3 regions of the Pantoea sp. X-Soil-TKNS-1211 genome follow, and region 3 is predicted to be linked to each of the others. Evidence: predicted binding sites of a transcription regulator. Region 3 holds the regulator's gene; each other region holds the start of a gene.

Region 1 (9,950 bases), 1.3 Mb from region 3:
TTCACGCATCGCCAGGCGGTTATCGACGCACACCGCTGGCCAGTCGTGTTGTTGCGGTATGTTATGTGCCAGTACAAATGGCATCTGCGCCTCATGCAGGGTATGCAGTACCGCGCTGTTGTCCGCATCCGCCACCGTTAACACCAGACCCGCCACCCGCTGGCGCAGCATATGTTCGACAATCGCTGCTTCGCGCTCTGGCTGATAATCACTGGTCGCCAACAGCAGGCCAAATCCCGCCTGGCGTGCCTGGCGCTCCATGGCCTGAAGCTGCTGTGAAAAGATCGGGTTTAGCAACGAGGGCAGCAGCACGCCGAACGTGGTGGAGCTTTGCGTGCGCAACTGGCGGGCAATATGGTTCGGGCGAAATCCCAATTGTTCTGATGCAGCCAGTACCTTGTTTAAGGTATCCGGACGCAGCAGATGGGGATCAGAGAAAGCGCGTGCCGCCGTGGCGCGCGAGACGCCAGCCAGCTTTGCCACACTTACTAAATCGGACATGTTCGCCTCGTTGGTTGCCAATGAGATCGATCTCATTGACGCTTAACTTAACGGCGAACTGTGACAGCCACATCGCGGAGAAATGACAACAAGATGACAGCAGCCGATGCTGCCGTCTGGGGAAAATTACAGCATCAGGAAGGCATAACCTTCGTTTTGCAGCGTCGCCACTGTGGTGCCGCTGGAGAGGGTATGCGTCACCATTGGGTCAATCCATTCGCGCTCCAGATGATGGAAAGCCACCGACTGATCGCAAATGGACACTTTCACCCCGGCTTTTTCCAGTTCGCTGATTAACTTCAGGTTGGGGTTATCCACGCCATAGGCTTTGCGGAACTGTTCGTTGTTCAGGGCCGCGGGCACCGCATCGCTATTAATCGACACCACGAAGTTCAACTGTTCCAATGGCACCCCTGCGGCATAGTAAAGATTGGTGACGCGCGCCACCCGCTCCAGCCCGAGATTTGGTTGACGAATGTCTCCTTCGCTGCGGTTAATCTGGAACACGATTTTGTTGCTCAAACCGGGTGTGCTGCCTGGATTGTACGCAGGGGTGTTTACAAAGTGGATCTTACCGAAACCCGCGATCGCCGGTGTGCTCCAGAAATCGGCCGGTTCGGCTTTCTTATCCGCAAACTTGTCGCTGAATTTACCGACCAGCTCGGGAAGCTGGAGCACATTACCGCCAACAAAACCGGCCAGTGCTGCTACAACAATGTATGTCGTTGGACGCATCTCACTTCTCCTCAACCATCATCAAAATGCCTGCTACATTTGCAACCACGCATAACCCTGATTTTGCAGCGTCGACACCGTCGTCGGGCTGGAGAGCGCGTGAATCACCGATTTATCGATCCAGTCATTGGGATAATGATGAAACGCCACCGACTGATCGCACACCGACACCTTCACTCCCTGCTTATTCAGCTCCGCAATCAACGGCAGATTGGGGTTATCGGTGCCATAAAATTGTTTGAAATGCGTGTTATCCAGCATTGCCGGGGTGGCATCCCCGGTGACTGACACCACAAAATGCAGCTGATCGGCCGGTACGCCTGAGGCGATATACAAGTTCACCACCCTTGCCACACGCTCAAGACCGAGGTTGGGACGGGCAATATCCCCCTCATTTTTAGTGAGCTGAAAGACGATCTTATTGCTCAACCCAGGCTCGGGTTTAAAGGCGGCATCGGGTTCGTAATGAATTTTTCCGTACCCCGCGATACCCGGCGTGCTCCAGAACCCCTCCGGGTCACTCGGTGGGGAAGAAAAATGGTTTACCACCCGTTGATAGATGTCATCGCTTCTACTGACAACAGCACCGACAAAACCCCCAACAATGGCGATCAGGGCCCAGGAGACAACAGTACGCATAGAGACTCTCCGGCAGGCATTCACAGTCCGTTTGAACAAAGTACGTTATCTATACCACACCAGGACAACGCCTAAAGCAGGCGGATTGGCTGACCACACGTGGTTTACTTGCAGGAAAAATAATTAGTAAGGCTAATTGAATAACAACCTTGATGGAGTCAGAGCGAGGAGTTGAAAAATGGCTGGTCGGAAGTTTTGTCGGGCACGGTGATTGTCATGACTATCATCGAGTTAAAATATGACCATCTTAATTTGCAGTACCGCATTTAACCTTTTGCGTCATGATAAACAACGTCGATGGATAAATCGGGCCAGTACGGCCCTCTTCCGGCTGTTTTTCGGAGAAAGTCTTATGCCAAATTCAATTAATTTGAGCAACTTTACCATTCTTTAATCTAAGCCAGCCGAAAATAGCCTGCTGAAGTCCAGGTTGCTTTATTCAAATTTTTGCTGCTTTATTGCCCGGCAGCAGCAACATTTTGCATTCATCACATTCCCTCGCGCTGCTTGCTTGTATGCTGCGGGTGGTTAAGATAAGTAATCTCCCCAAATTCGTCGCAGCGCGATTTATCGTGCGGTTTTTAAACAGAACATTTGCACCACTTAACGGTCCAATTTTGGGACACTTTTTACAGGATCAAGGCATGTTAAACCGGTTGAAAAAATCAGCGCTGGCGGCCCTTATTCCTGCGCTGCTTCTCACGCCTGCACTGAGTGTCAGGGCTGACGTGAGCGACTCGCTGCCCGATATGGGCACCACCGCAGGTGCAACGCTGTCGATTAATCAGGAATTGCAGATTGGCGATTTCTATGTACGCCAGCTGCGTGCCAGCGCCCCACTGATCAACGATCCGCTGTTGAATCAATATATCAACCAACTCGGACAGCGGCTGGTGGCCCACGCCGATTCGGTGCGTACGCCGTTTCATTTTTATCTGATCCAAAATGATGAACTGAACGCCTTCGCTTTCTTTGGCGGCAATGTGGTGCTGCATTCGGCACTGTTCCGCTTTACGGACAATGAAAGCCAGCTGGCATCAGTGATGGCGCACGAAATTTCACACGTGACCCAGCGCCATCTGGCACGTGCGATGGAAGAACAGAAACGCAACGCCCCGCTCACCTGGGTGGGTGCGCTCGGCTCGATTCTGCTGGCGATCGCTAACCCGCAGGCAGGTATGGCTGGGTTGATGGGCACCCTCGCCGGAACGCAGCAGAGCATGATCAGCTTTACACAAAGTAATGAACAGGAAGCGGACCGCATCGGTATTCAGGTGTTGCAGCGCGCCGGTTTTGATCCCGAGGCGATGCCGAATTTCCTGCAAAAGTTAGCAGACCAGAGTCGCTTCTCATCCAAACCACCGGAAATTCTGCTGACCCACCCCCTGCCCGATAGCCGCCTGGCGGATGCGCGCAACCGCGCAAACCAGATGCGTCCGGTGGTGGTGCAGTCATCGCAGGATTTTTATATGGCAAAAGTGCGTTCGCTTGGCATGTACGCCACCGGGCAAAATCAGCTGACCGACGATTTGTTGGATCAATATGCCAAAGGTAACAGCCGTGAGCAGCAGGCGTCGCAATATGGTAAAGCGGTGCAGTTTTTACAGGCAAAAAGCTTCGAAAACGCGAAGAAAATTATTGCGCCGATGCTGACTAAACAGCCGGATAACGTCTGGTTTCTCGACATCATGAGCGATATTGATATTGGCCTGAATCAACCACAGCAAGCCATTACTATGCTGAGCAGCGCCAAAGGCAGCAACAGTAACCCCATCATCCAGCTCAACCTCGCCAATGCCTACGTTGAGGCCAAACAACCGGCCAATGCCAGCCGTATTCTCCATCGTTATACCTGGTCAAACCCGAACGATCCCAATGGCTGGGATTTGCTGGCGCAGGCATCCGCAGCTCAAGGCTTGCAGGATGAGGAGCTATCGGCACGCGCGGAAGGTCTGGCGTTGAATGGTCAGATGGATCAAGCGATTAGGGCACTCAGCAGCGCCAGCGCTCAGGTGCCGCTCGGTAGCCTGAAGCAGGCGCGTTACGATGCGCGCATCGACCAATTCCGTGAGCTGCAAAAACGCTTCCAACAGTATCAAAAAGGATCTTAAGCATGGTGACCATTTATCATAATCCACGTTGCAGCAAGAGCCGCGAAACGCTGGCGTTGCTACAACAGCAGGGAGTGCAGCCGGAAGTGGTGCTGTATCTGGAAACGCCGCCTGACGCGCAGACGCTAAAAGCGTTGCTGAAAAAACTCGGTATGAGCAGCGCACGCGAGCTGATGCGCCGTAAAGAGGATCTGTATAAATCGCTGGAATTAGCCGAACCGAGTCTCAGCGAGGATCAACTGATTCAGGCGTTGGTCGACCATCCCAAATTGATTGAGCGCCCGATTGTGATTAAAGATGAGCAGGCGCGTCTCGGTCGCCCGCCGGAAGCGGTGCTGGAGATTATTTAAAGCCCCAGCGCTTCTTTAACAAAAGGAATGGTGAGTTTACGTTGTGCGCTGATGGAAGCGCGATCCAGCCGGTCCAGCGTGTCAAACAGGGTACGCATTTCGCGGTCGAGGCGTTTCAGCAGGAAGCGCCCAACGTCTTCTGGCAATTCAAAGCCACGGATCCCGGCTCGCAGCTGCATCGCCTGCAACTTGTCGTCGTCCGACAAAGGTTGTAAACGGTAGATCTGCCCCCAGTCGAGCCGCGATGCCAGATCCGGCAACCCAAGATTGAGCTGGCGCGGTGGACGATCGCCGGTGATCAGCAGACGCGTTTTACCGATTTCCAGAATGCGGTTGTAGAGATCGAAGATCGCCATCTCCCACTCCGCATCCCCGGCGATGCACTCGATATTATCGATGCAAACCAGCGCCAGATGTTCCATACCTTCCAGTACTTCCGGCACAAACCAGGTGCGTTTATCCAGCGGGACGTAACCCACTGCTTCACCGCGCGCTGACATCTCGGCGCAGGCTGCGTGCAACAAATGGCTGCGGCCACCGCCTTCGCGTGACCAGAAATAGAGATAGCTGCCGTGTTGCTGCACCAGCGCACCTTGCAGCGCGGCTAAAAGGGACGGATTTTCCCCAGGCCAAAAGCTGGCAAAGGTTTCGTCATCAGGTAAGTAAAGTGGCAATGAAAGCTGTGCCGGCGTGTTCAGAAGCACCTCAGCGTATGAACGGGCAGAAAACGCGGCAAGTCTATCACGATCCTTGCCAGAGATGAACCGGGCTTCCCTGCCCGGCAAACGCGCTTAGGGTTCGCGTTGTTCTTCAGCATCCAGCACCACTTCTTCCGGACGTAACAGGCTGATTACGCGGAAGATCAGGCTGAGTGCCACACCGACGATAGTCGCCAGCGCCATACCTTTCAGCTCGGCGGCACCGATATGCACTTTGGCACCGCTAACACCGATGATCAGGATCACCGAGGTGAGGATCAGATTCTGCGCTTTGTTGTAATCTACTTTAGATTCAATCAGCACACGGATACCCGAAGCACCAATCACTCCGTACAGCAGCAGCGACACACCGCCCATTACCGGCACCGGAATAGCCTGAATCGCGGCGGCCAATTTGCCGACACAGGAAAGCAGAATCGCCAGAATCGCCGCCCCACCAATCACCCAGGTACTGTAGACGCGGGTGATCGCCATCACGCCGATGTTCTCACCGTAAGTGGTATTGGGTGTCGAACCGAAGAACCCAGAGATCATGGTGGAGAGGCCGTTGGCGAACATAGAACGATGCAGGCCCGGATCGCGGATCAGATCTTTTTTCACGATGTTCGCCGTCACCACCAGGTGGCCGACGTGTTCAGCAATCACCACTAACGCCGCAGGGAGAATGGTCAGCATCGCCGCCCACTCAAAACGCGGGGTGTAGAAAGTTGGCAGCGCGAACCAGGGGGCATTCGCCACTGATGCCCAGTTAACGATACCCATAAAGGAAGAGAGCGCGTAACCAACAATCACGCCAATCAGAATCGGGATGATGGCGAAGAAGCCACGGAACAACACCGAACCAAATACGGTCACACCCAAGGTCACCAGCGAGATAATGATGGTAGTGCTATCGGGTGAAGTGCCGTCGGCAGGCAGCAGACCGGCCATATTGGCCGCCACGCCCGCCAGTTCAAGACCGATAACCGCAACAATCGCGCCCATCGCCGCAGGGGGGAACATCACATCCAGCCAGCCAGTGCCCGCTTTTTTCACAATCAACGCGACCACACAGAACAGGAAGCCGCAGAGGATAAACCCGCCCAGCGCCACTTCGTAGCCCAGTGGCAGCAACAGCAGCACCGGTGAAATAAAGGCGAAGCTGGAGCCAAGATAGGCCGGGATTTTACCCTTACAGATAAACAGATACAGCAGCGTACCAACACCGTTAAACAGCAGCACCGTGGCCGGGTTGATGTGGAATAGAATCGGCACCAGCACGGTTGCGCCAAACATGGCGAACAGATGTTGCAGACTGAGTGGAATGGTTTTAAGTAGCGGCGGTCGTTCGCTAACGCCGATGGCGCGACGAGTCATTCAGTGATCCCCTTGAGTTGTGTAGTGCATTTTTGCCAAAAAAAAGCCGACTCTCTGGCCGGCTGCTTTATTTATTTGGTTCCGAAAATCTTGTCACCGGCATCGCCGAGGCCAGGAATAATGTATCCCTTCTCGTTCAGGCCTTTGTCAATTGACGCGGTGTACAGCTCAACATCCGGGTGTGCTTTTTCCAGCGCGGCGATCCCTTCCGGTGCGGCCACCAGCACCAGAACCTTAATGCTGTTGCAACCGGCTTTTTTCAGCAGATCAATAGTTGCGATCATTGAGCCGCCAGTTGCCAGCATCGGATCCACCACCAACGCCATGCGCTCTTCGATGTTGGAAACCAGTTTCTGGAAGTACGGTACCGGCTCCAGCGTCTCTTCATCACGATAGACACCCACCACGCTGATACGCGCGCTCGGTACATGCTCCAGCACGCCTTCCATCATGCCCAGGCCAGCACGCAGAATCGGCACCACGGTAATTTTTTTGCCTTTGATTTGTTCGATTTCTACCGGGCCGTTCCAGCCTTCAATGGTGACGCGTTCGGTTGCCAGGTCGGCAGTGGCTTCATAGGTCAGCAGACTGCCGACTTCTGACGCCAGTTCGCGGAAGCGTTTGGTGCTGACATCATGCTCACGCATCAGGCCCAGTTTATGTTTGACCAGCGGGTGTTTGACTTCCACGATCTTCATGATTGTTCTCCCGGAATTGAGTTGAGCTAAAAAAAAATCGCGGGATTATACCGCCTTTTTCCCGCCGCGCCATATGTCATTGGTCAATACAACGCCTTCCACGATCTGAGATTAAGGATTAGCGAAAAAGCGCTGCCGTGCAAAGGCAGCGTGAGATGGGACTCGCAAACGTTTGCCTGCGCTGGTAGAATTACGCCGCTTTATTTTAACCACCAACCGCAACTCGCGTGGGGATTCCGCAGTGACCGACAAGACCTCTCTCAGCTACAAAGACGCCGGTGTTGATATTGACGCAGGTAACGCTCTGGTTGACCGCATCAAAGGCGTAGTGAAAAAGACCCGCCGCCCGGAAGTGATGGGTGGATTGGGCGGCTTTGGCGCGCTTTGTGCGCTGCCGCAGAAATACCGCGAGCCAGTGCTGGTCTCCGGCACCGACGGCGTCGGCACCAAGCTGCGTCTGGCGATGGATCTGAAGCGCCATGAAAGCATCGGTATCGATCTGGTGGCGATGTGCGTGAACGATCTGGTGGTACAAGGCGCGGAACCGTTGTTCTTCCTCGACTACTATGCGACCGGAAAACTGGATGTCGACACGGCTTCCTCGGTGATCACCGGTATCGCTGAAGGTTGTCTGCAATCAGGCTGTGCGCTGGTTGGCGGTGAAACCGCAGAGATGCCAGGCATGTACCACGGCGAAGATTACGACGTGGCCGGTTTCTGCGTTGGCGTGGTGGAAAAGTCAGAGATCATTGACGGCTCGAAAGTGCAGGATGGCGACGTGCTGATCGCGCTGGGTTCCAGTGGCCCGCACTCCAACGGCTACTCGCTGGTGCGTAAAATCCTCGAAGTCAGCCAGACCAACCCGGAAACCAAGCAGTTGGAAGGTAAGCCTCTGGCGGATCATCTGCTGGCCCCGACCCGCATTTACGTGAAAAACATCCTTAGCCTGATTGAACAGGTTGATGTGCACGCGATTGCACACCTCACCGGTGGTGGCTTCTGGGAAAATATTCCGCGCGTACTGCCGGACAACACCCAGGCGGTGCTGGAAGAGAGCAGTTGGCAGTGGCCGGCAGTGTTCAACTGGTTGCAGCAGGCCGGTAATGTCAGCCGTCACGAAATGTACCGCACCTTTAACTGCGGCGTGGGCATGGTGATCGCACTGAGCGCCGCAGAAGCTGACAAAGCGGTACAGCTGATGACCGACGCTGGCGAGCTGGCGTGGAAAATCGGTGTGATCAAAGCCTCTGACTCTGAAGAGCGTGTGGTCATCAACCCATGAAAAAACTGGTTGTACTGATCTCCGGTAACGGTAGCAATCTTCAGTCCATCCTCGACGCCTGCGCAAGTGGGCGTATTAACGGCAGCGTCGCTGCCGTTTTCAGTAATAAAGCCGCAGCGCTGGGTTTAACCCGTGCGCAGGAAGCCGGTGTACCGACGCATGCGCTGGCCACCAGCCAATTTGCCGACCGTGAAGCCTTTGATCGCCAGCTGATGCAGGAGATCGATGCTTATGCCCCGGATCTGGTGGTACTGGCGGGATATATGCGTATCCTCAGCCAGGGATTTGTCGCCCATTATCACGATCGTCTGCTCAACATCCACCCTTCCCTGCTGCCGAAATATCCCGGCCTGCATACGCATCGTCAGGCGCTGGAGAATGGCGACGAAGAACATGGCACCTCGGTGCATTTCGTCACTGATGAGCTGGATGGCGGACCGATTATTTTGCAGGCGCGCGTGCCGGTGTTTGCCGATGATACGGAAGAGGATGTCACTGCCCGTGTGCAGCATCAGGAACATGCCATCTATCCGCTGGTGATCAGCTGGTTTGTGGAAGGACGTTTGCAGATGCGCGAGAACGCGGCCTGGCTGGATGGTCAACCGCTGCCACCGCAGGGCTATGCTCACGATTGATTTAATACTTGTACCGACCCGGTAACGGCGCGATTTATCGCGCTGTTTTTTTGTGAGGTGAAAACCGCGCGATAAATCGCGCCGCTACCGTTCAGAGTCCGGCATTCAGATCGCATTTCATATGCGTCCAGCCCTGGTAATTTTTGACTTCGGGGACGCGGTCGGGCAGGTTCTGGAAGTTAGCAAAATATTGACTCATCCGGCGATGCAGAATCCGGGTATCGATATAATTTAATCCCCAGGTAGAATAATCCGCCCCTACCGCGGGACGAATGGCATCAATATGGTCATGCACAATCTGGCCTTTAATTGACCTATAGGTGAAATCAATACCAGGACCACCAGGCTCCATTCGCGGATCATCGAAAGGCAGGGAGGACATGTAAATGCGTCCCTGCTTGGTCAGCAGAAAACCCTGATCGTTGACGACAGTGAGGGATTGGATGTTTTCATAACTGGGTGCATTTGAACCATCATCTTCTTCACCTTTAATTGAGGATGTTTTCCAGGTTCTGCCATAGTCTTTCGAAACAGTCATTGCACCAGTCATGCCCCAGCCCGGTAGGGCTATATAACGTTCTGAGGGATGAATATAAGGCCGGGTAAAAATACGATACCCCCAGTCATGCACTTCTGTCCTGATCCCTCGTTTCTGGTCCACAAACCACAATGCGCCCTCACAATTAAATCCCTTTAATTCCAGCCAGCGGTGATCGTCAAAACGGTATACCACTTGTACCGGCTTCTGCCGTGTTTTTAACGAATGGCCCTGGCATCCATTCAGCATAAACAAAGTAATAATCAGCACTATAGATGTAATTCTGTTTACATATTTCAGCATCATCAAAACACCATTTTGTGACCCGTTGAGGGAAGTTCTAAATAGTAGCGGCGCGATTTATCGCGCTGTTTTTTTGTGCGGTG
Region 2 (9,950 bases), 1.3 Mb from region 3:
CTTTAGCGAATGCATGTTGTTCGCCATCTTCCGCCGCATGCAGCCAGTTAACGGCAGCCGGATGCGCCTGCCCGGCCAGCGTCGCCAGCATCGCCAGCATCGGTGTCTGGCCGACACCCGCCGAGATCAACGTGACTGGCGTCGTCGGTGTCACTTGCAGGAAGAAATCCCCCGCGGGTGCTGCGCACTGCACCACATCACCCACTTTTGCCAGATCATGCAGCCAACCCGATACGCTTCCCTGGTCTTCGCGTTTTACGGCAATACGGTAGAACTGACCATTCGGCTGGTGTGTCAGTGAATATTGACGATGTTGCAGATTTCCCGTGCTGTTCGGGCGCAGGCTGATCGCCAGATACTGGCCAGGCAGAAAGTCTGCCACCGCCTCGCCATCAACGGGGGCAAGTTCGAAACTTTTAATCACGCTGCTTTGCTGATGAATGGCAAGGATGCGGAAATCACGCGCGCCACGCCAGCCGCCGAGCTTCGCCGCTGAAGTGCGATAAAGGCTCTCTTCGCGCTGGATAAACACCTCAGCCAGCACCCCGTAGGCTTTGCCCCAGGCCTGCAATACTTCTTCGCCCGGATTCAGCAGTTCCTGAATGGTCGCCAGCAGATTTTCACCCACGATCGCGTACTGCTCCGGCTGAATATTCAGGCTGACGTGCTTCTGGGCGATTTTTTCTACCGCAGGCAGCAGCACGGCAAGGTTCTCCAGATTGGCACCATAAGCGCAGATCGCGTTGAACAGCGCTTCACGTTGATTGCCGCTGCGCTGATTGTTCATGTTGAACACGTCTTTGAGTTCCGGATGCTGCGTCAGCATACGCTGATAGAAATGGCCAGTGAGCTGAGGGCCTAATTGGGCGATGGCGGGCAGGGTCGATTTAACCGTAGCGATGGTTTGTGCGTCGAGCATGGTGAATCCTCATAGCAATTTAAAAGATGTATTTTAAATGCATCTTATGATCGAGACGCAGCGGTTGTAAATCCCCCTGATTGTTGCGGGATCTTTCGCCTGCTCTGGAATCCGCCTCGCAAACCTGAAATTTTTTCCGCTTCATCCTGAGTAAATATCGTGATTATCTGGCTTGCAAAAATGCGTAAAAAACCCGTTCCAGCGCCCTGCCAATCGTTTGCGTAAAAAGAAAGGATTGCGGCTACCGCCACCTGCCAAAACGGTTTACACTGTGGGCCTTCGCCCCTTCGCGGGGCTTAAACTGCCGTTAAAAAGTTAGCTGAGTCAGGAGATGCGGATGTTAAAGCGTGATATGAACATTGCCGATTATGATGCCGAGTTGTGGCAGGCGATGGAGCAAGAGAAAGTGCGTCAGGAAGAGCACATTGAACTGATTGCTTCTGAAAACTACACCAGCCCACGCGTTATGCAGGCGCAAGGTTCACAGCTCACCAATAAATACGCGGAAGGGTATCCGGGCAAGCGCTACTACGGCGGATGTGAATACGTTGATATCGTTGAGCAGCTGGCGATTGACCGCGCCAAAGCGCTGTTTGGCGCTGATTACGCCAACGTGCAGCCGCACTCTGGTTCTCAGGCTAACTTTGCGGTGTACACTGCACTGCTGCAACCGGGCGATACCATTCTGGGTATGAACCTGGCGCACGGTGGTCACCTGACTCACGGTTCTCCGGTTAACCTGTCCGGTAAACTGTATAACGTGGTGCCGTACGGCATCGATGAAACCGGTAAAATTGACTACAACGAACTGGCTGAACTGGCGAAAACCCATAAGCCGAAAATGATCGTTGGCGGTTTCTCTGCTTACTCAGGCGTAGTTGACTGGGCAAAAATGCGTGAAATCGCTGACAGCGTTGACGCCTGGCTGTTCGTTGACATGGCACACGTTGCTGGTCTGATTGCCGCAGATGTTTATCCGAACCCGGTTCCGCATGCGCACATTGTGACCTCTACCACCCATAAAACCCTGGCGGGTCCGCGTGGCGGCCTGATCCTGGCGAAAAACGGTGACGAAGAGCTGTACAAAAAACTGAACTCCGCGGTATTCCCCGGTGGTCAGGGTGGTCCGCTGATGCACGTTATCGCCGGTAAAGCGGTTGCTTTCAAAGAAGCGATGGAACCCGAGTTCAAAACTTACCAGCAGCAAGTGGCTAAAAACGCCAAAGCGATGGTGGAAGTGCTGCTGGATCGCGGTTACAACATCGTTTCAGGTGGCACCTATAACCACCTGTTCCTGATTGACCTGGTGAGCAAAAACCTGACCGGTAAAGAAGCGGATGCCGCACTTGGCCGTGCCAACATCACCGTCAACAAAAACAGCGTGCCGAACGATCCGAAAAGCCCGTTTGTCACCTCGGGTATCCGTATCGGTACGCCAGCAGTAACCCGTCGCGGCTTTAAAGAAGCGGAAGTGCGTGAGCTGGCGGGTTGGATCGCTGATGTGCTGGACAACATCAATGATGAAGCCACCATCGAACGTACCAAACAGAAAGTGCTGGATATCTGTGCACGTCTGCCGGTTTATGCCTGATCAGGCCTGAATTTGCAGCGATAAAAAGGATGGCGTAAAGCCATCCTTTTTTTATGCTCCGGATTCGACTGGCACCAGATGGCAGGCCACGCGCTGCCCCTCGACTTTCACCGCCAGCACTGGCCGTTCCGTGCGGCAGCGATCGGTGACATATGGGCAACGGGTATGGAAGCGGCAGCCAGTCGGCGGAGACAGTGGGCTGGGCAGTTCACCCGTCAGGCTAACGTTATTCCCGCGATCGCGCGGATTCATGCTCGGCGCGGCACGTAGCAGGGCCTGGGTATAAGGATGCAATGGCGAAGTGAATAACCGCTCTGTCTCGGTAATTTCGACCACTTCGCCCAGATACATTACCGCCACGCGATGAGAAATATGCCTGACCAGCCGCAGATCATGGGCGACGAACAACACTGTCAGGTTGAGTTTCTGCTGTAAATCCAGCAGCAGGTTGACCACCTGCGCCTGCACCGAAACATCCAGCGCCGACACCAGCTCATCGGCGATCAGCACCGTTGGTTCTACCGCCAGCGCACGACTGATACCAATACGTTGACGCTGACCGCCAGAAAACTCATGTGGCAATTTATCGATAGCGTCAAGCGGGAGACGTACCAGCGTCATCAGTTCGCGAATGCGGGCGGGAATCTCCTTTTTCGGGCACATGTTGTGCACCGATAGCGCCTCGGTCAGCACTTGCCCGACGGTCATGCGTGGGTTCAGTGAGCTGTAGGGATCCTGAAAAATCATCTGCACCTGGCGGTTAAAACTGCGTCGCGCTTTGCCATGCAGGGTAGCGATGTCTTTGCCATTGAAGTAGATTTTGCCTTCATTGGTGGGCAGCAGCCCGACCATAGCGCGCGCCAGAGTCGATTTACCGCAGCCCGATTCACCCACCACGCCGAGTGTCTCGCCAGGCATCAGCTCCAGCCGGACACCGTTCAGAGCCTGGACAACCTTACGTGGCTTGCCCTGAAGTTTGTCGAAAATCGACTGGGTTACCGGGAAGTGCACCATGGCTTCCTCGACGCTGACAATCGGCAAGCCTCGTTGCAAAGTCATTTCACTCATCTCAAACCCCCTCCGGCAACATCAGGTTGGCGTGATGATGGCAGGCAACCTGATGGTGTGGATTCAGTACCTCAGTCGCGGGCAATTGCCTGAGGCAAACGTCAGTTTTATAACGACAGCGCGGGCTGAAACTGCACCCCGCTGGCAGATCGAGCAGGGAAGGAGGCGTCCCTTCGATCGACAACAGAGGCTGGCGTTCGCCACCACTTTGCGGTACTGAGGCAATCAACCCTTGGGTATAGGGATGACGCGGCTGACTGAAGATCTCTTCCACTGGCGCGGTCTCGACGATCCGTCCGGCATACATCACCGCCACACGATCGCACAGCTGGGCGACGACACCCAGGTCGTGGGTGACAAAAATAATCCCCATGTCGAGCTGATCGCGCAGGCTCAACAGCAGTTTAAGGATCTGCTCCTGAATGGTCACATCCAGCGCGGTGGTGGGTTCGTCGGCCAGCAACAGACGTGGATTGCCCGCCAGCGCGATGGCGATCATCACGCGCTGGCGCATCCCGCCGGAGAACTGATGCGGATAATCGTCAAGGCGCAGTTCCGGAGCGGGGATACCGACCTGATTTAATAACTCAATGGCGCGTGAGCGGCGCTGCTTGCGGTTCAGATCGGTATGCGCGCGCAGGCTTTCCTCGATTTGTCGCCAGACGGTTAACACCGGATTCAGCGCAATCATCGGTTCCTGAAATATCATGGCAATTTCGCCGCCACGGATGCTGCGCAGTTCAGCGGGGCGCATGGTCGAAATCTCGCGTCCCTGCCATTTCACCGATCCGGAAATTTCCGCACTCGACGGCATCAGATGCAACAACGAGCGCAGCGTGACACTTTTGCCGGAACCGGATTCGCCAACTAACCCGAGAATTTCGCCGGGCTTCAGGCTGAAGTTCACGTTCTGGATCGCCCGCAAGCTACCACGTGAAGTGTGAATCAGGGTATTGAGCTGATTCACCTCCAGCAAAGGGGATGTATCACTGGGCATAATTCGTTCTCATGTTTTCTAACGGCTGCCGGGGCGTAGCCAGTCGGCCAGCAGGTCACCAAACAGGCTGAATCCCAGCCCGGTCAGGACGATGGCGATGCCGGGGAAAATAGTGATCCACCAGGCGGTGTCCATGAAATTCTTGCCGGAGGCAATCAGTACCCCCCATTCTGCGGTGGGTGGTTGCGCACCAAGGCCAAGATAACCGAGGCTGGAGCCGAGCAGGATGGCGAGCGCCATATCTGTCATCCAGTACACCAGCGTGGTGGTAATAACGTTCGGCAGTACATGACGGAAGATGATGCGTGGCGTGCTGTAACCCATGACTTTGCCAGCGGCAACGTACTCAAGGCGTTTTTGGATACTGACTTCACCGGCGATCAATTTGGCGTAGAACACCCAATAAATAATGCCGACAGCGATATACATACTGTTGAGGCCCGGACCGAGAATCGCGACGATGGCGATCACCAATACCAGCAGCGGGAAAGTGACCACTGCATCCACGATACGTTGAAACAACATTTCGGCAACCCCGCCGAAATACCCCACCAACAGTCCAACCAGGGTGCCAAACACCATCGGAAACAGCGTGGTGAAGAAGGCGATTTGCAGGTCAATACGGTAGGCGAAAACCACGCGTGAAAAGATATCGCGGCCAAAATTATCGGTGCCAAAAATATGTTGCAGGCTTGGCCCTTTCAGGATCGCACGATAATCAAATTTTAGCGGATCGGCGCTAGCAACCAGATGAGGGAAGAACGCCATCAAAAGGCTGAGAACCAGGATGATGCAGCCCAGCTGCGACGGCCAGGGCAGATGTTTACGCCATTTGCGCGTGAGGGAGCGCTGGGCAATCAATTCACTCATCGCGCTCTCCTTGGATCAATCATCACCTGCACGATATCGGTAAGCAGGAAAATCAGCGACACCAGCACCGACAACACGATAACCAGACCCTGAATCATCGGATAGTCACGGCTAAAAATGCTATCGACCATCAGTCGTGCTATACCGGGCACGGCGAAGACGGTTTCGGTGATCACCGCGCTGCCAATGGTGGTGCCAATGTTGAGCGCAAACAGGCTCAGCATCGGGATCAGCGCGTTACGCAACACATGGCGCAGCAATACCACGCGGCTGCTGAGGCCTTTGGCGCGGGCGAAAGTGACGTATTCCGCGTCCAGCACCGCGATAATCGAGTTACGCAGACTGCCAATCAGCACCGAAGTGATGCTGACCGCCAGCGTCATTGCCGGCAGAAACAGGTGCCAGAGGCGCTGTCCCCAGCTATCGCCATAGCCACCCACCGGGAACCAGTGCAACTGGGCGGCAAACACCGTCAGCAGCACCAGCCCGATATAAAACGAAGGCATCGACAGCGTAACCTGCGATGCGCCACGAATGGTGATATCGGTGGCGCCGTTACGTTTGAGCGCTGAGATAAAGGCCAGTGGGATCGCCATCACCAACGAAAACAGCGCGGCCATCCCGGTCAACAGCAATGTGACGGGTAAACGTTCGGCAATCACCGTAGTCACCGGGGCATGCATCGCATAGGAGTTGCCGAGGTTACCGCTGGCTACCTGGCGTACAAAGTAGACAAATTGCACCGGCAGCGGTTGGCTCAACCCCAGTTCGTTATTAATGCGCGCGACGTCAGCGTCGGTCGCGCGATCACCAATCATGGCGCTGGCTGGATCGCCGGGCAGCAGGCGCACGATAGCAAAAGTGACTATCAGGATCACCAGCAGCGTCGGGATGATCAGCAGAATGCGTTTGAAAATATAATTCAGCTCAGTCAACGCGTGCTCCCAAATCCAGCGTACAGGCGCTGTAGCCCGCACGGGTACAGCGCCAGATGCCTGGATTTCACTCAATGTAAAGGAGGGTGAATTACTTCTTCAGCCAGGTTTCGGTGAAGATGTTATTACCCAGCGGGATCTGGACAAATCCTTCGACATTCTTCTTCAGCGCCACCGGATAGGAGCTTTCATACAGCGGGATGGTCGGACCGGTGCTGTTGTAGATATCCTGGATGCGCTTGTATTGCTCGGCGCGCTTCGTCGGATTGGTTTCTTGCTGCGAGGCTTCAAACAGCGTGTCTAACTCGTCACTTTTCCAGCCGGAATGCAGCGCCTGAATGTTCTTCGAATACGCGTAGTAGGAGGTGATCTCGTTCGGGTCGGCGATATCATCAGTCCACGGACCGATGCGGGTGCTGAAATTCCCCTTACGATAGTTGGCGTTCAGCGTGGCGTTGTCCATCTGGTTAATGGTCAACTTGACGCCGATCTGCGCCCACATCTGTTGCAGGCCGGTGGCGATGCTCAGGCTGTCTTCATTGCCTGCCAGGATATTCATGCTGGTGCTAAATCCGTCCGGGTAACCGGCTTCTTTCATCAGCGACTGCGCTTTCTCAACGTCTACCGGCCACAACGGCTTGGTACCCGAGTTGAGCGGGGTGGAGGTCGACATAAACGAGGTCATCGGTTTGCCGAGTCCGAAGGTCACCAACTGGATAATGCCCTCTTTGTCGGTCGCGTAATTCAGCGCTTCACGCACTTTCGGGTTTGCCAGTGGGTTTGGCTTGCCATCAATCTCCGGGCGGGCGTTGACGCTGGCGACTTCTACGCGGGTGGAGGGGAACAGCGCCATATTCAACGCCGGATTGCCCTGCAATTCTTTAACGCGTGAGTAAGGGATAAACTCGGCACCATCCAGTTCACCAGATTGCAGTTTCAGGATACGGGTCGCATCGTCGGGGATGATTTCAAACTTGATGCTGTCGAGGTAGGGCAGCGCTTTGCCGTCAGTGCCTTTCTCCCAGTAGTACGGGTTGCGCACCAGCGTCATGGTGGAATTATGTTGCCACGACTTGAGGATAAACGGACCGGAACCCACAGGATGCTCGGCAAATGCTGCGGCTTTGTCGTGGTCGGTCGCGCCGGGTTCCGCTTCGAACAGTTTCTCCGGCAAGATCGCGGTGTTGAAAACCGTCAGTGCGGTGAGAATCGCGGGATCGGTATGCGACAGGTGAATCACCACGGTATGGGGATCGCTGATGGTGACGTTATTGATAGCACTCACCAGAAATTGCCACACGCCATTACCAGGCTTGGCGGCACGCTCCAGCGACCATTTCACATCTTCGGCGGTAATCGGCGAACCATCAGAGAATTTGGTGTTGGGACGCAGGGTCAGGGTCAGGCTTTTACCATCCTCCGAGAGCTTCCAGGCCGTAGCCAGACCGGGTCTGATGCCCTTGCCGTCGTTCGTCGGCAACAGCAAGGTGTCGTAGAGGTTAGAGAGAATCCAGATATCGTTATTGCTTTCGTTCAGGATGGGTTCGAGGAAATTACTGTCAGCATAGCGCCCGTAAACCAGGGTGCCGCCGCGCTGTACTACCTCCGCCGCCTGGGCCGTCAGGGTGTTGAACGCCCCCGCTGCCAGTAAGGCGATTAACGTTAATTTAGGCATAACTTTCATGACCTTGCCTCTCTGTTTGTAAGTCAGAAAAAAGGTTTGTCTGGCTCATTGATGCCCCCCAAAAACGTGGGCGAGCGGAGCCGGCAAAAATGGCGGTGATGATTGTGTTCTAGTTAACTGGTACGATAATTGATGTATTGCTCACAAACTGTCAATAATTAGCGCAAAAAAAATGCAAAAAATAAGAAATAGTTATAACAGTAAATTATTTCTTCATGATTTTTTTGCCTGATGACTTGAATTGATGTAAAAAACAGCATAATTGTATTAGCAGACCAGTACACTGACCAGGCAGGTTATGGAATTCCACCTCGACCGTGACTCTTCAATCCCGCTGGGGGCGCAGTTGCGCGGGATAATTGAATACGCCATCACTTTTGGCGCGTTAAAACCGGGCGAGCAGCTTCCCTCGGTGCGTGACATGGCCGAACAGGTTGGTGTCGCACCGATGACCGTGGCGCAGGTGTATCGCGAACTTAAAGCGGCCGAGCTGGTGTACAGCAAGCCGGGCGCAGGCACTTTTATCGCCGATGCGGCGCTGGCGTTGGGGTCTTCAGAACTCGCTCTTGACGATCTGCATCAGCATCTTGATGCATTTATCAACAGCGGAATGTTGCTCGGTTTAAGCGCGGCAGAGCTGGGGGCGTTGGTCAGCAGCCGTTTTGCTGAACGACAACGCCAGCTCAAGAAGAAGACGGTGTTTTTTATTGGCAATTTTATCGATGCGGCACGGGATTATGCGCATTGTATTGCCGAAGCCTTGGGTGAAGTCGCCCGTGTAGAAGCGACAACCCTCAGCGATATAAAAAACGATCTGTTACTGCGTCAGCGTGTGGCCAGCGCCGATCTGTTGTTGACCTTTGCCCATCGTCGACGCGAGGTCAGCCAACTGATTCCGGGACTGCCGTTACTGAATATCAGTTTTATTCCGTCTGAAGCCACGCGCCGTGCGTTGGCCTCGCTCGATCCACTGACGCGCACGCTGGTGGTGTCGATTTTCCCGGAATTTACTGCGTTGATGACATCTGGCGTGGCGCGCTTTGCGCCCCATGTTACCCAGGTCAACGTGGTGCAAAGTGATGATCCCCGCTTGGGTGAACTATTAAAAGAGACCGATGCCCTGGTATATGCCACCGGCGTTCAGGAACTCACCACCCAGTTGGGAGAGCACCAACGTTCTTTTGAGTACCGCCATGTTCCTGATGCAGGGGAGATTCAACGGGTGATTTTGCCGTTGCTGCAACAGGATATTTTACACGTGTCCAACACCGGGGACCGTAATGAAAATCAGTGAAATGAACTGGCAGCAGTTGGCCCACTATCTCACCACCGATGACAGGGTCATCGTGCCACTCGGCAGTACCGAACAGCATGCGCTGCTCAGTTTGTCAGTGGATTCGATTCTGGCCGAGAGGGTTGCCACCGAGGCCGCAGAGCCTTATGGCATTCCTGTCTTCCCTGTGATGCCGTTTGGTATGACGCCTGCGTTTAGCGACTATCCCGGCACCATCAGTCTGAGCATGCAAACCTATGTATGCCTGCTGAATGACATTCTTAATAATCTGCAACGACAGGGGTTTCGCCGCATTTTGTTTATCAACGGCCACGGTGGCAACGCCCCGGCGCAGAACATCATCAGTGAATGGATGGTGACCCATCCGGGGGTGACGGTTCAGCTACATAACTGGTGGAATGCGCCGAAAACCTGGGAAAAAGTGATGTCTATCGATCCGGTCGCGTCGCACGCGTCCTGGATGGAAAACTTCCCCTGGACGCGTTTGCCGGGCGTGACACAACCGGAACAGCAAAAACCGATGGTGGATTTGGTGGCGTTGCGCAAACTGGACCCGACGCGAGCCAAAGCGTATCTCGGTGATGGCAACTAC
Region 3 (9,950 bases):
GTGCTGTGCAGCGCCTGCTGTAATCCGGCGGAAACCACCAGGCTGGCGACAAAACATAATCCGAGTTGCAGCAAATTCTGTAATGAAGCGGCTTTACCCGTCGCCTGGGGGAAGGGCAGCAGGGCGCTGGCGACCACAATCGGATAGATAGCACCATTTGCCAGCGCCATGCCGCAAAACGGCAGCAGCAATGCCCACAGGGCCGGTGAAGAGAGTTGTGCCACCACAAACAGGCCAAGAATGCTCAGACTGTAGATCACCAGCAACCACGGCAGCAATTGTTTTCCGTGAAAACGATTCAGTAGCGCGCGGCAGCCAAATCCACCGATCAGAAAGGCGATAGTCTGCGGCACGTAGCTCAGACCAATATCCGCCGGTGACAAACCTACATCCGCGAGGATGAAGGGTGAACCGGTCAGCCAGGCGAAAAAACTGGCGGAACAGGCTGAATAAATCAATACATTACCGCTATAGGAACGTGATGCCAGCAGCGTCAGCCAGCCTGGCTGAGGCGCTCGGGTGGTTTGAGTACGCCTGGGATTGGCGAGGCACAGAGTACCGATCAGCAACACCAGGGTGATTAGCGTCAGCAGCAGGAAGATGCTTCGCCAGTGAAAATGTCCCATCAGCCAGGCACCCAGTAATGGGGCGAGCGCCGGTGACAAGGCAACCAGCGGCATAATGGTGGCAAAAACTTTGTTAGCCTGGCTCTGCGGATAACGATCCACCACCAATGCCTGCCAGCTCACGGCAGCCGCACAGACACCCACAGCCTGTACAAAGCGCAGCGCCAGCATCAGGCGGACGTCAGTCGCCCACAACATCCCCAGGCAGCCGAGGGCAAAAATCACTAATCCTGCCAGCAGAATCGGCTTACGACCGAATCGGTCAGACAGCGGTCCCCAGAACACCTGCGCGCAGGCAAACCCGCCAAGGAACAGGCTGAGACTGGCACTGATCGTGCCGGGTGTGGTGGCAAAATCCTGCTGCATGGCACCGAATGCCGGCAGGTACATATCCGTAGCCAGAAAGCCCAGCATGCTGAGTAAAGCAAGATAAGGCAGAAATCCTTTTGATGACAACATGGTAATTCTCTTTAGACAGGTAAACGCGGGGGAGTGTAAAAGCGTGCGAGGGGCTTTGTGAAACGTTAATATTTGCGCAGTGCTATCAAAAAATTTGCAGGCAAAAACATGTGGTCTGAATACGCTCTTGAGGTGGTGGATGCTGTGGCTCGAACCGGTAGTTTCAGTGCGGCGGCGCAGGAGTTACACCGGGTGCCTTCTGCCATCAGCTATACGGTGCGCCAGCTCGAAACCTGGTTGGCTGTGCCGTTGTTCGAACGTCAGCATCGGGAAGTGGTGTTAACGGCGGCAGGAGAACATTTTGTACGTGAGGGGCGAAGTGTTATCAAAAAAATGCTGGCCACGCGGCGGCAGTGCCAACAATTGGCGAATGGCTGGCGTGGTCAGCTCAGTATTGCGGTGGATTGTATTGTGAAACCGCAGCGTACTCGTCAATTGGTCAAGGATTTCTATCGCCACTTTCCCGATATGGAGTTGATAATCAGCTATGAAGTGTTCAACGGCGTCTGGGATGCGCTGGCCGATGGGCGGGTCGATGTGGCAATTGGCGCCACCCAGGCGATCCCGGTTGGCGGTCGTTTCGCTTTTCAGGACATGGGGGCACTTAACTGGCGCTGTGTGGTCAGTCCCGATCATCCACTGGCGAAAAGTACCTTGTTGGACGAAGAGACCCTGAGAGCCTGGCCTTCTCTGGTGCTGGAAGACACCTCACGGGCGCTGCCGCGACGTATGACCTGGACATTGGATAATCAGCGCCGACTGGTGGTGCCGGAATGGGAAACTGGCCTCGACTGCTTGCTGGCTGGATTATGCGTTGGCATGGTGCCGGGCCATTTAGCCCGACCGTTGCTGGATAGCGGTGCCCTAACTGAGTTAGCGTTACCCACGCCGTTCCCGGATAGCCCTTGTTGTGTCAGCTGGTCAGAACAACGCAACTCACCGGCATTGAGCTGGTTGTTGACCTATCTTGGCGATGCCGAAACGCTCAACCAGGAATGGCTGAGCGAAACGGAGGCTTAGCGGCGGTAGTCGCGGAAGGGGCCATCCGCGACGGAACGACGTTCAATCAGCGTCGGCTGAACCTCAATGGTCTGCGGTTCTTCACGCTTGCTGGTAATGCGATCCAGCAGCATTTCCAGCGCTTTTTCCCCCAACTGGGCTTTGGGTTGATGCACGGTGGTTAACGCGGGAGTGAAATAGCGGGCGTTGCGCACGTTGTCATAACCGATCACCGAAATATCCTGTGGCACACGCAGGCCCATTTCATCTGCGGCACAAATCGCGCCCATAGCCATGATATCGCCGCCACAGAACACCGCAGTTGGGCGTTGTTTCTGATTGAGGATCTGCTGCATCGCCTGATAACCTGACTCCGGTTCGAAATCACCCTGCACAATCCACTCGGGGCGCGCAGTGATGCCTGCTTCGTTCAGCGCCTGCATGAATCCTGCATGACGGCCACCGCCGGTGTTGCGCTCCATTTGTCCAGGAATAGCACCGATGTCACGATGGCCACGCTCTATCAGGTAACGACCGGCAAGATAACCGCCCTGGAAGGCGTTATCCTGCACCGTATCAGTAAAGTCGCCACGCGATGCACCCCAGTCCATCACCACCATCGGGATGTTGCGATTTTCTTCCAGCATGGTCAGCAGGTCATCAGGGTATTCAGAACACATGACCAGCAGGCCATCGACGCGCTTCTGCGCCATCATTGACAGATACGCGCGCTGTTTTTGCAGATCGTTATGCGCATTGCCAAGGATCAGCGTGTAACCACGATCGAAACAATGGTTTTCCACTGCCTCGATAATTTCGGCGAAATAGGGGGCTTCACTGGAGGTGGCCAGCAGCCCCAGAGTTTTGGTGTGGTTAACTTTCAGGCTGCGCGCCACGGCGCTGGGCGAGTAATGCAGCTCTTTGATCGCTTCCCATACGGCGTTACGCGTCTCTTCCGCGACGAAACGCGTCTTGTTGATGACATGCGAAACCGTGGTGGTAGAGACACCGGCGCGTTTCGCCACATCTTTAATTGTTGCCATGAAAATGGTACTCCCGGGCTTATCGCAACTAACTGATAAGTATATTGTTAAACGTTTGCGTCTGCTAATGGTTTTGCGCCCCGATTTTCGGGGCAAATGGCGAAGAAAAAGACGTTAACACTCAGTCAATAACACTTTAACTTGCCGCAAACACAGCGTGCGCAAAAACTGTTGCGCAACGAAAGGCGGCGATTCTAGCAAGCTGGCGCGGATAACACGAGATTTTTGCCGGGGGGTGTGAGAAAATCACGATAACCCTTCAATTAATGTGACTAAGGAGTTGTGATGAGTACAGACCTGAAACTGGCGCTGTTTACCACCGTGGGCGCGCTGCTAATGATTATCGTATTCAGCTTCACCGCGATCCTTCATTAATAAAAAAGCCGGACCTGAAAATCAGTGTCCGGCTTCTTCTTTCGATCGGGTTGCTCTAGCGGATGGTCTTGGGCGTCATCATACGGCGTGCGCCGACATAGTGTTTCAACCAGTAATCCTCACCCAACGCACTGATTTGAATATCTTTACCGGTTCGTGGCGACTGAATAAATTTGCCGTTGCCAAGATAAACGCCAACATGATCGGCAGTACCACGATGATTAATGCGGAAGAACACTAAATCCCCTTTCTCCAGCATGTCACGCTTAATCGGTGCCGCATCACGCAGGTGGTACATTTCGTTCGCGGTGCGTGGGAATTTGTATTTGACCAGGTCCTTGTACGCATACCACACCAAACCACTGCAATCGAAACCGGTATGTGGTGAGGTGCCGCCCCACTGGTAAGGTTTGCCAATCTGCCCCATCAGTTTGTTCATCGCGGTCTCTCGCGCTTTCTGATAACGCTGACGATGAGAATTGCTCATCTTGATGGTGGTCAGATCGCGGTCATCGTCCAACTTCTCAGTTTTCTTTGCTACACGCTGATGACCATATTTTTTTGACGGCGATTTCAGCCGGGTCTTTTTACTCCGGGTTTTATGCAGCGCGGTTTCTGTTTTCGGCTGTTTTTTCAGCTTTAACTTCTGAACACTGGTGGCGAGGCGGGATTTCTTCGTGCTGGTTTTTACCGGGCGTCGTTTACGACGCTCATCTTCGCGCGCACTTTTCTTCTCAGCGTTATGCAAACTGGCATTGATGGGCGCATGCGGGGATGCAGAAGCCACATTAAAAAACAGTTGAGCGAAAGCCAGCATAAAAAGCGTAATGAGTAAACGCATAGTCCGGTTACAGGTTAAGCAGTCTGAAGTAACAGCCTGCGGCTATGTTAGAAAAATCTGATCAATGATCAGCGCCGAGATGATTCTAATCCAGTTTTTTTCCAAAAGGTAAGGCATTTTTCTATTAATCTGTTAGCAGACTTGATATGGGGCAAAAATGAGCGATTTCAGCTGGTTAACCCAGCAGAAATATTGCCAATTATTAATCGGTTCATGCTTATTCATGATATGGAAATGTTATGTGTGGTACTGGAACTTAACAAACATGGCGATTGATGTGCCTCGACTGCAAAATCCCGTTTTCAGTGCGGGGGTGAAGTCGCTACAATAAACAAACACGAAGTGAGGAATTAAGGAAGGCAATAATGAGTACTGTTGAGAAAATCCAGCGCCAGATCGCAGAAAACCCGATCCTGCTGTACATGAAAGGTTCGCCGAAACTGCCAAGCTGCGGTTTCTCTGCACAAGCGGTACAGGCTCTGTCTGCCTGTGGTGAGCGCTTCGCGTATGTTGATATCCTGCAAAACCCGGATATCCGTGCTGAGTTGCCAAAATACGCTAACTGGCCGACTTTCCCGCAGCTGTGGGTTGATGGCGAGCTGGTTGGTGGTTGCGACATCATCGTTGAGATGTTCCAGCGTGGTGAACTTCAGCCGCTGATTAAAGAAACTGCTGAGAAGCATAAAGAAGCAGAATAATGGCAAGGCCGACAATCGTCGGCCTTTCTTTTGGTCACTCGGCGGTGTCTTCTTCCGACAGATCGTCACTGTATGCCAGTGGCCAGCCACCCAGGCGCTTCCAGCGGTTCACCAGTTCACAAAACAGGATGGCAGTTTGTTCGGTGTCGTACAGGGCCGAATGCGCCTGAGTGCTATCAAAATCCATTCCTGCCGCCTTGCAGGCTTTTGCCAGCACGGTCTGCCCCAACACTAATCCACTTAATGCTGCGGTATCGAACGTCGCGAACGGATGAAAGGGATTGCGCTTCAGGCTGACGCGCTCAGCGGCAGCCATCAGGAAGTTATGATCGAAGGTCGCATTGTGCGCCACGATGATCGCACGGTTGCAATGGGTGTCTTTCATTCCTTTGCGCACCATCTTAAAAATGGCATGCAGCGCATCATATTCGCTCACCGCGCCACGCAGCGGGTTGCTGGGGTCAATCCCGGTAAACGCCAGGGCTTCCGGGTTAAGAATCGCGCCTTCAAAAGGTTCAACGTGGAAATGCAGCGTTTCGTCGCAATGCAGCCAGCCGTCATCATCCATCTTCAGGGTGGTGGCAGCGATTTCTAACAGGGCATCGGTTTTGGCATTAAAACCGGCAGTTTCGACGTCGATCACCACGGGATAAAAACCGCGAAAGCGTTGATGGAGAGCATTTAAGGCGTTCGATTCAGACATCAGGATCTCATAGCAATAATTGAGGCAGCGCGCATTATGGCAAAAATCGCGGGAGGGTGCAGCAGCAGAGGAGGGCCAGCCCGTAAAAGACCAGGCTGACCTGGCAAACAGCGTTAGTTGCCGATGCCGTGTCCGGCATGTTTGTTTTCGATCAGCTCGATTTTGTAGCCATCGGGATCTTCAACAAATGCAATGACCGTGGTGCCGCCTTTTACCGGACCGGCTTCACGCGTCACTTTGCCACCGGCATGACGGATTTGGTCACAGGTGGCAGCAACATCATCAACGCCCAGCGCGATATGACCGTACGCGTTACCAAGGTCATAGCTATCCACGCCCCAGTTGTAGGTCAGCTCAATCACCGCACCTTCGCTCTCTTCGGTGTAACCGACAAAAGCCAGCGTGTATTTGTATTCCGTGTTCTCGCTCTTGCGCAGCAGACGCATACCCAGCACTTGGGTATAAAACTCAATTGAACGTTCCAGATCGCCAACGCGTAACATAGTATGAAGTAAACGCATAACATCCTCTTTTAAAAAGCACAAAAGCTAAGTATAGCGAGTTAACGCTACGAAAAAACAGCGCTGCCGCACATTGGGGCGGCAGCGGGGTGATTTTACAGAGTAGGGTAGTCGGTATAGCCTTCGGCACCACCGCCGTAGAAACTTTCCGGGCGTTGTGGGTTAAGCGGCGCATCTTGTTGCAGGCGCGCAACCAGGTCCGGGTTGGCGATAAAATCGCGGCCAAACGCGACGGCATCGATCAGACCACGCTGAATCAGGTCATCTGCTTTCTCAACGCTATAGGCGCCGGCACCAATGATCACCCCGGGGAACAGCGCGCGCACTTTCTCACGGAAAGCATCGCTGTAGGGTTGGCCACCTGCCCAGTCCGGTTCTGACAGATGCAGATAAGCGATTTTACGTTTACCCAGCTCGGAGATGTACCACAGTGCAGCGGCTTCTTCATCCGGGCCGTTCTCCAGGTTCTGGAAAGCACCAATCGGTGAAATACGGATACCAATACGGTCAGCCGACCAGTTGGCAATCGCCGCATCTACCACTTCCAGCGCGAAACGACCGCGTTTGGCAATCGAGCCGCCATATTCATCGGTGCGCTGGTTGGATCCCGGCGCAAGGAACTGATGCATCAAATAACCATGGGCAGAGTGCAATTCCAGCAGGTCAAAATCTGCTTCGCGCGCATTAGCGGCAGCCTGACCGAAGTCTGCCACAATCTGTTGAATTTCTGCGATGCTCAACGCACGTGGCAGCGAGGTATCTTCACGATAGACGCTGCCATCGGTGTGGCGCAGTGAAGTACGTGTGCCTGCGGCCAGCGCGGAAGGTGCCACTGGAGGCAGGCCGTCTGGCTGCACGCTATTATGAGAGATGCGGCCGGTATGCCAGAGCTGAACCGCGCTATGTCCACCCGCACCATGAATGGCTTCGTTAATTGCTTTCCACGCGGCAATTTGCTGCTGAGTATGCAGCCCCGGTGCACCTGCATAACCTTTCGCCTGGAAAGAAATTTGCGTTGCTTCGGTGATGATCAACCCGGCGCTGGCCCGTTGCTGATAATACTCAGCCATCAGTGGCGTCGGGATATCGCCTGGCTCGATGCTGCGCAGACGCGTCAGCGGGGCCATAAAAACACGGTTAGGTACGGTAATCGCACCCACTTTCAGAGGGGAGAACAGCTGTTTACTCGCCATGTTTGACTCCTGTATTAGACCGGTCGTCTAGAAACTGCAGTTTTTAAAATCAGTGGCTATTCAGCCACTGTTCAATGGTTTCAAACGCCAGGCTGATTGGCCCTGGCTCTCGTGAAATTTTGCTTTGCAGGCTGGCACCCAGCCATAACAAATAACAGCGCTGTGCCAGCTGCTGCGGGGTTTGACCATAAGGCAGTGGCTGTCCTGCGGCCACTTCTTTCAGGCAGCGGGCGTAGGCGCCGATAACAGCATTCGCACCTTGTTGCAGCGCATCGCGCATCGGTTCCGACAAATCGCAGACTTCTGCAGAGAGTTTCACGCCCAGGCAACCCATAATATGGCCCTGTTCGATAAAAACGCTTTCAGCGCTGCGGAAATGTTGCAGGAACCGCTCGCGTGCTGTTGCGTCCGGTTGATTGAGCTGTCGGTCGATCATCTGCAAATGGTGCACAAAATAACGCTCCAGCAGGGCGACGCCAAAGGCTTCTTTCGAGCGGAAGTAGTGGTAAAACGAACCTTTCGGTACTTCCGCTAGCGCCAGCATCTCGCTGAGGCCCATGCCGGTAAAACCACGTTGCAGACACAGCTGCTCGCCAGTAGCGAGCAGATGTTCTCGGGTTTCGTTGCGTTGTTGAGTCTTGTTCATGGGCAGCAGATTAGTAGACCAGTCAGTCTAATACAATGCTTAACTGAGAGTCTGGCACGATCTGATCATATCCAGCTGAGGTTGATACTCGCCAGTCTGGATGTTGAACATGCCCAACAGGGTATGGAACAGGTTGTCTTGTGACACTGGTGTATCCCCCGCCTGCTGGCGTAAACAGCCCTGATTAATGTGGTACGCGTTGGCGTAACCGGGCGACATCCACAGCAGTAACGGAATATGCGTTTGCTGCGAAGGGGCGAACATATAAGGCGCACCGTGCAGATACATGCCATGTTCACCCAGCGACTCTCCGTGATCGGAGAGATACACCATCGCCACATTGAAACGATCACTCAGCGACTTCAGCTTGTCGATGGTACGACTCAGCATATCATCAGTGTAGAGCAGTGAATTATCATAAGTATTTACCAGTGCCTGATGGTCGCAGTCCTGAATCTGATTGCTATCACAGGTCGGGGTAAAACGTCTGAATTGGGCTGGATAGCGCTGATAATAAGCCGGACCGTGGCTACCCATCTGATGGAGTACGATGATGCCATCGTTATGTAAGCTACCGATATAATTATCCAGGTTATGCAGCAAAACATCGTCGAGACAAAAACCATCGTGGCAATACTGCGGCAGATTCCACATCGTCATGTCGGTATGTGGCACACGATCACAGGCCCCTTTGCAACCCCCATCATTTTCACGCCACAGCACACTGACCCCGGCATGCGCCAGCACATCGAGTAAGCCTTCCTGATGATGCGCAAGATTGGCGTCGTAATGCTCACGCGACATATTTGAGAACATACAGGGCACAGAGACGGCGGTTTCGGTGCCACAGGAACTGGCTTGCGGATAATAGATCACCTGCTGTTGTTTCAACTGCGGGTTAGTGTCTCGATTATAGCCACCGAGGGAAAAGTCCTCTGCACGACCGGTTTCCCCCACCACCAATATCACCAGGGTTTTCTTCTGTTCAGACGAAATCAACGGACCTTTACGCGCATCCTCGCCAATTTTTACCAGTTGCTGGTTGCCCTGAAGCCAACGTTGATCAACATAATGACCGGTGCCACTGACGATATTCGCCGGGGTAATCATTTTTACCAGGCCTTTATTGTTACGGACCAGCGAGGCGTAGTCTTTATAAAACAACACTGCCATCAGCAAAATGACCAGCAGCGCGCCAAGTGCACCGGCCAGACGTTGCAGCAGGCTCCACCACCAGCGTTGTCCGCCACGGATGCGCACACTACTGATGACCGCGACGGGCAGAATGCCCATCAGCAGCATCCAGATTGCCCATGTACGACTGATCAGTGCACCGGCTTCCTGGGCATTCGACTCGAAGACGTTTTCGATCATATTGGTGTCAATGACGGTGCCGAAACTGTGCATAAAGTAGTTGGCGGCGGCGCTGGTCAGTACCAGCACAATCAACAGCGGCTTACGGATAAATGGCCAGGCGATCAGACTAAAAATGAAGTAGAAGGCAGAAATCAGCACCACCGGAATACTGGCGGCAAACAGATAATCATGCAGTCGTTCGTAGCTAATAATCTGCCAGGCCCGCAGCAAAAACAGACCGTTTAAGATGATGGCAAAGAAGAAAGCAGCACTGAAATTAAACCAGCCACTGTGACACTGTAACTTATTCGGGGATTTCATGGAAACTCAATCATGGAACGGAATGGCGTCAGATTAGAGACAAAATATGAGGAAAACCTTAACGAAACCTCAATGCACGGCCAGGCCGTGCGACCTGTTTGGTAAGCAGCAGTAACCCTTGTGCTGATTAGGGGATTTATTGCGTGAAATGTAGACCGTGAGCGTTTAC

What was found. The regulator PurR, encoded in region 3, represses purine synthesis genes. The targets are predictions, from matches to a motif close to CANGCAAACGTTTGCNTG.
Region 1: purM (phosphoribosylformylglycinamidine cyclo-ligase) is a predicted target of PurR. The motif match lies at 7,271-7,288, and genes of this name have one in related genera.
Region 2: glyA (serine hydroxymethyltransferase) is a predicted target of PurR. The motif match lies at 1,126-1,143, and genes of this name have one in related genera.

The regions. Positions count from the first base shown of each region.
Region 1 is NZ_AP035953.1:3,248,313-3,258,262, forward strand. Features, by position in the region: gene AC6I8W_RS15350 (LacI family DNA-binding transcriptional regulator) at 1-501, opposite strand, end outside; gene AC6I8W_RS15355 (DsrE family protein) at 628-1,236, opposite strand; gene AC6I8W_RS15360 (DsrE family protein) at 1,270-1,875, opposite strand; gene bepA (beta-barrel assembly-enhancing protease) at 2,520-3,986, shown strand; gene arsC (arsenate reductase (glutaredoxin)) at 3,989-4,336, shown strand; gene hda (DnaA inactivator Hda) at 4,333-5,040, opposite strand; gene uraA (uracil permease) at 5,128-6,411, opposite strand; gene upp (uracil phosphoribosyltransferase) at 6,483-7,109, opposite strand; gene purM (phosphoribosylformylglycinamidine cyclo-ligase) at 7,351-8,391, shown strand; gene purN (phosphoribosylglycinamide formyltransferase) at 8,388-9,026, shown strand; gene AC6I8W_RS15400 (T6SS immunity protein Tli3 family protein) at 9,118-9,867, opposite strand.
Region 2 is NZ_AP035953.1:3,311,427-3,321,376, reverse strand. Features, by position in the region: gene hmpA (NO-inducible flavohemoprotein) at 1-919, opposite strand, end outside; gene glyA (serine hydroxymethyltransferase) at 1,257-2,510, shown strand; gene AC6I8W_RS15675 (ABC transporter ATP-binding protein) at 2,562-3,578, opposite strand; gene AC6I8W_RS15670 (ABC transporter ATP-binding protein) at 3,580-4,575, opposite strand; gene AC6I8W_RS15665 (ABC transporter permease) at 4,594-5,445, opposite strand; gene AC6I8W_RS15660 (ABC transporter permease) at 5,442-6,380, opposite strand; gene AC6I8W_RS15655 (ABC transporter substrate-binding protein) at 6,472-8,055, opposite strand; gene AC6I8W_RS15650 (GntR family transcriptional regulator) at 8,363-9,358, shown strand; gene AC6I8W_RS15645 (creatininase family protein) at 9,345-9,950, shown strand, end outside.
Region 3 is NZ_AP035953.1:1,964,062-1,974,011, forward strand. Features, by position in the region: gene punC (purine nucleoside transporter PunC) at 1-1,085, opposite strand, end outside; gene punR (DNA-binding transcriptional activator PunR) at 1,194-2,105, shown strand; gene purR (HTH-type transcriptional repressor PurR) at 2,102-3,127, opposite strand; gene cydH (cytochrome bd-I oxidase subunit CydH) at 3,413-3,502, shown strand; gene AC6I8W_RS09455 (C40 family peptidase) at 3,558-4,343, opposite strand; gene AC6I8W_RS09460 (Grx4 family monothiol glutaredoxin) at 4,706-5,041, shown strand; gene rnt (ribonuclease T) at 5,076-5,744, opposite strand; gene gloA (lactoylglutathione lyase) at 5,858-6,265, opposite strand; gene AC6I8W_RS09475 (alkene reductase) at 6,361-7,458, opposite strand; gene AC6I8W_RS09480 (TetR/AcrR family transcriptional regulator) at 7,508-8,104, opposite strand; gene eptA (phosphoethanolamine transferase EptA) at 8,144-9,781, opposite strand.